DNA from 2 places in the Micromonospora olivasterospora genome. Region 2 is predicted to be linked to the other one. Evidence: riboswitches for the same ligand, from Rfam matches in the RefSeq annotation. Region 2 holds a riboswitch; the other holds the start of a gene.
The links. Region 2 has a riboswitch for S-adenosylmethionine ahead of thrC (threonine synthase). Riboswitches for the same ligand answer to the same signal wherever they lie in the genome.
Positions count from the first base shown of each region.

Region 1: it holds a riboswitch for S-adenosylmethionine, as region 2 does, so the genes downstream of both, JD77_RS24550 (ABC transporter substrate-binding protein) here and thrC (threonine synthase) in region 2, are expected to answer to the same signal.

Region 1 is NZ_VLKE01000001.1:5,344,194-5,346,577, reverse strand. Features, by position in the region: partial or broken gene JD77_RS35240 (peptidoglycan recognition protein family protein) at 1-347, shown strand, start outside; gene JD77_RS35235 (peptidoglycan-binding domain-containing protein) at 398-694, shown strand; SAM riboswitch class IV at 968-1,079, shown strand; gene JD77_RS24550 (ABC transporter substrate-binding protein) at 1,331-2,215, shown strand; gene JD77_RS24545 (amino acid ABC transporter permease) at 2,252-2,384, shown strand, end outside.
Region 2 is NZ_VLKE01000001.1:1,970,568-1,972,951, forward strand. Features, by position in the region: gene thrC (threonine synthase) at 1-1,051, opposite strand, end outside; SAM riboswitch class I at 1,063-1,194, opposite strand; gene JD77_RS09010 (DoxX family protein) at 1,345-1,779, opposite strand; gene JD77_RS09015 (ABC transporter permease) at 1,888-2,384, opposite strand, start outside.

The DNA of each region.
Region 1 (2,384 bases), 3.4 Mb from region 2:
ACAAGATCATCGTGCACCACATGGCGTTCCCGAACGTCACCGACTACTCCCGTGAGCAGGCGATCAAGCTGGCCCGGGACTGCCAGAACCTGCACATGGACGGCAATGGCTGGTCGGACACCGGCCAGCACTTCACGGTCAGCCGCGGCGGGTACGTGACGGAGGGCCGGCGCGGCAGCCTGGAGCGACTGACCGCCGGGGACCGGCAGATGATCTCGGCGCACTGCCCCGGGGAGAACGGCCGGGCCATCGGCATCGAGAACGAGGGCACGTACGTCAGCGAGACGCCCCCGCAGGCACTGCTGGACTCGCTGGTGCGGCTCTGCACGACGATCTGCCGTCAGTACGGGCTGCACGCCCACGACATCTTCGGCCACTGGGACTTCCGCAACACCCTGTGCCCCGGCGCCGCCTTCTACGCGCAGTTCCCGACGCTGCGCCGGCGGGTCTTCACCGAGCTGGGGACCGACCTCGCCGACGTGCCGGCCCGCCGCTGGCCGGACCTGTGGCGCTTCGTCAGCTCGCCCTCGGTGCGGGTGGTGCAGTACCTGCTCACCCACCGCGGCTACACACCAAGAAGGCCGTCCAGGACCTGCAGCGGCTGCACGGCCTGCCGCCGAACGGCAAGGTCGACACGAGCACCTGGTGCGCGCTGGTCGGCGGGGTCGTCCGCCAGTCGTTCCAGGCGGACTGAGCGGGACCGAGACCGCAACCGGCGGCGGCGCGTCGCACCCGCGCCGCCGCCGGGCCGTCCCAGGCGGACGAGCCGGCCCGCGTGACGTCGCGGAACCGGCGCCAGGTGCCCGAGAACGATTCGTCATCGACACGTACAATCAGACACCATTCGCCACCCAGAGCAATGGCGGCGACTCGGAGTGTGATCGCCGCCCCTCCGTTCGGTCACGCCGCGTGAGCGTGGTCATAACGACTGGACGGGCGGCCCGGCTGCCTTGCTAGTGTCGACGCAGGTCATGAGCGCCAGCGCGAAGCCCCGGCTCGCTGGCCGGCAACCCTCCTCCGCGGTGGGGTGCCCCGGGTGAAGACCAGGCACCGGAGTGTCACCGGTGCAAGCGTGGCCTGGTCCCCAGGTCATCACCGACCCTGGAGAGCCATGTCTGCCCACCACCACCGCCCGCCGGCCGGAGCCCCGCTCCCCCGCGTCGCGCTGGTCAGGCGCCGGCACGTGGACCTGATGCGAATGTGCAGCGCCGGCTGTCGCCGCCGCACCTCGCGCTGAGCGCCCCATCCGGCAACCCCTTCACCCGGTACGCCCACCCGGCGCCGTCCTCGGCGGCCGGCCGCGTGCCGTTCCTCGAACCAGGAGACACCCGTGCGATTCCTTCCTGCCCTGACCAAGGTCGCCGCCCTCGGCGCCGCCGCCGTCCTCGCCGCCGGGGCGCTGACCGCCTGCGGCGACGACGCCTCGAACACGGCGGACAACCCGTACGGCCTGCTGCAGGCCGGCGTGCTGCGCACCGGCACGCTCACCGACGCCCCGCCGAACGTGTACCTGAAGGACGGCAAGTTCACCGGCTTCGACAACGACCTGCTCACCGCCGTCGCCGCGAAGATCGGCCTGAAGGTGGAGTTCGTCGGCACCGACTTCTCCGCGCTGCTGTCCCAGGTCAACAACCACAAGTTCGACGTCGGCAGCTCCTCGATCACCATCACCGAGGCGCGGAAGAAGACCGTCGACTTCGGCAACGGCTACGACTTCGGCTACTTCGGCCTGGACGTACCCGCCGGTTCGTCGATCACCGGCTTCGACCAGCTCGCCGGCAAGCGGGTCGTGGTCGTGCAGGGCACCGTGCAGGACGACTACGCCACCGGGCAGAACCTGAACCCGGTGCGGGTGCCCGACTACAACGGCGCGCTCAACCAGCTCAAGGCCGGCACCGCCGACGCGTGGATCGCCCCCGCCGAGATCGGCGAGAAGACCGCCGCCGACAGCGGCGGCAAGGTCAAGGTGGCGGCGAAGCAGCTCAGCCCGGCCCCGACCGCGTACGCGGTGGCCAAGGGCAACGACAAGCTGCGCGAGGCGCTGAACAAGGGCCTCGACGAGGTCATCGCCGACGGCACCTGGACCCGTCTGCAGGCCCAGTACTACCCCGGCCGCCCGATCCCGGCCGACTTCAAGCCGGGCAGCGGCACCGTGCCGGTCCCGTCGGCCCCGGCGGCGACCGAGCCGTCGGCGTCCGCCTCGGCGGCCTCCTGACCGTACGGGCGACGAGCGAGCGGAGCGAACGAGGCGATGGATCCACTGAGCACCCTGTGGGAGACGTTCTTCGACTGGGACTCGATGCGCGTGGCGCTGCCCGAGATGTTGACGGTCGGGCTGCCCAACACGCTGATCCTGGCGATCTCGGCCGCTCTGCTCGGCTCGC
Region 2 (2,384 bases):
CCGCGCGGATCTCGTCGTCGTCGGCGTACTCCATCCACCCGCCGGTACGCCGGACGGCCTCCAGGGCGTACAGGCCGGCGGCCGGGTCGCCGATGTTCAGCGACTTGGCGATGCCGGTGGGCTTGACCGGGGTGATGGTGTCGCTGCCGGCGTGCAGGGCGGTGGCGATCGGGTTGCAGCCGGCGGACTGGGCGCCGAACACCTTCCAGCCGCCGGCCGGCGCCTCGACCAGCCCGATCTCGACCAGCTCACTGAACGCCTTGTCGACCTTCGTGAGCAGTTCCCCGCTGGCCATCGGGATGACCACCTGGGCCGGGATGCGCCAGCCGAGTTGCTCGGCCACCTCGTACCCGAGGGTCTTGGAGCCCTCGGCGTAGTACGGCCGGACGTTGACGTTGACGAACGCCGTGTCCTCGAACTCGTCGGTCTCCACCAGCTCGCCGCAGAGCCGGTTCACGTCGTCGTACGAGCCGTCGATGGCGACCAGGTCGCCGCCGTAGACGGCGGTGGTGACGATCTTGCCCTGCTCCAGGTCGCTGGGGACGAACACGACGGACGGGACGCCGGCACGGGCGGCGTGCGCGGCGACGGAGTTTGCCAGGTTGCCCGTGGACGCGCACGCGAACCGGGTGAAGCCGAGCGCCCGGGCCGCGGTGAGCGCCACCGAGACGACCCGGTCCTTGAAGGAGTGGGTGGGGTTGGCGCTGTCGTCCTTGACCCAGAGCGGGGCGGTGATGCCCAGCTCGGCGGCCAGGTGCGGGGCCGCGACCAGCGGGGTCAGCCCCGGGTCGAGGGTGACCCGGGCGGCCGGGTCCTGGCCGGCCGGGAGCAGGGCGGCGTACCGCCACAGGTTGTCGGGGCCGGCCTCGATCTGCTCGCGGGTGACCCGGGCCAGGGCGGCGGGGTCGTAGTCGACCTCGAGCGGGCCGAAACACTCGTAGCAGGCGTGCTGCGCGGCGAGCGGGTAGCGGGCCTGACAGGCCCGGCAGACCAGGGCGCGGGCGGGGCTGGCGGTGGTGTCGATGCCGGACGCGGCGAGGGTCGACGTCATGTCGAGGAGTCCTCTCATCTTTCCCCACATCGCACCCTGCGGCGGGGACGGAATTGGCACCTGCCCGCGCCGCTCGTCGTCGAGCGCGTGGGTGGTTGCCGGGGCGTCGTCGGGCCGTATCCCTCAGCCCCTCTGGATGAGGTATGCAGTTGTGCCGTCGAGTCTACGACGCGGCCCCCGGCCTCCGCCCGCCTTCCCACCCTGTGAGCCGGGATTCGCACGACTTCGGGGAGGTAGTGGCCTCGTCGCCGGCTGAGGCCACTACCTCCCGGAAGTTGTCGTCGCGGGGCGGGTCAGCGGGCGGGCGCGGGGCTGGGGACGGTCGGGGCGGCGCGCCGCCCCCGCAGGGTGTCGAGCGCCCAGCCACCGGGGCCGAGCACCGCCACGAGCACGAACGACCAGCAGAACAGCGCCGCGAGTTCGCCGCCGTTGCGCAGCGGCAGCAGCCCGTCCGGCTGGTGCACCACGAAGTACGCGTACGCCATGGAGCCGGAGGCGACGAGCGCGGCGGGCCGGGTGAGGAGCCCGACCAGCACCAGCGCGCCGCAGACGGCCTGGATCAGGGCCGCCCACCAGCCCGGCCACTGCCCGACCGGCACCGCCTGTCCGGTCCCCCGGGCGCCGCCGAAGACGCCGAACAGCGACGACAGGCCGTGGAACAGGAACAGCAGCCCGACGACCATGCGGAACAGCGACAGCACCGGCGGACCGAACCGATCGACTCTCATCTGGCAACCTCCGAGCAAGTAGTTGACTACGCAAGGATGCCCTATGCATTTGAGAGAATCGATAGACAGCCCGTTACGGTAATGTTTCCTGATGGGGTGCCCGTTCGGTCAGCTCGTGATGTCCTTGCGCGTGAACCGCCAGTACGCCAGCGACCAGAACAGCGTGGCGTAGCTGATCGCAGAGATGCAGCCGCGTACCACGTCGTCCGTCTGCATCGGCGTCGACAGCAGCCCGAGCCAGGCGCTGCTGTAATGGGTCGGCAGGAAGGCGCGCAGCCCGCCGAGCGCGGTGATCTGGTCCAGGATGCTGGAGAGGATCCAGAGCAGCACCGCCCCGCCGACCGCCCCGAGAGCCGCGTCCGTGAGCACCGAGAGCAGGAACGCCAGCCCGGCCACCGCCAGCAGGACGACCGCCAGGTAGCCGAGCACCGCCAGCAGCCGCAGCAGCCCCTCGCCCGGCTCCAACTGGGCCGCGACCTGGCTGCGCAGCGGCTCCCAGCCGTACCGGAGGGTGCCGGCGGCCAGGGCGGTGCCGGCGAGCAGCACCAGGGCCAGCCCCGCGTACGCGAGCGCGACCAGCAGCTTCACCGTCAGCAGCCGGGCCC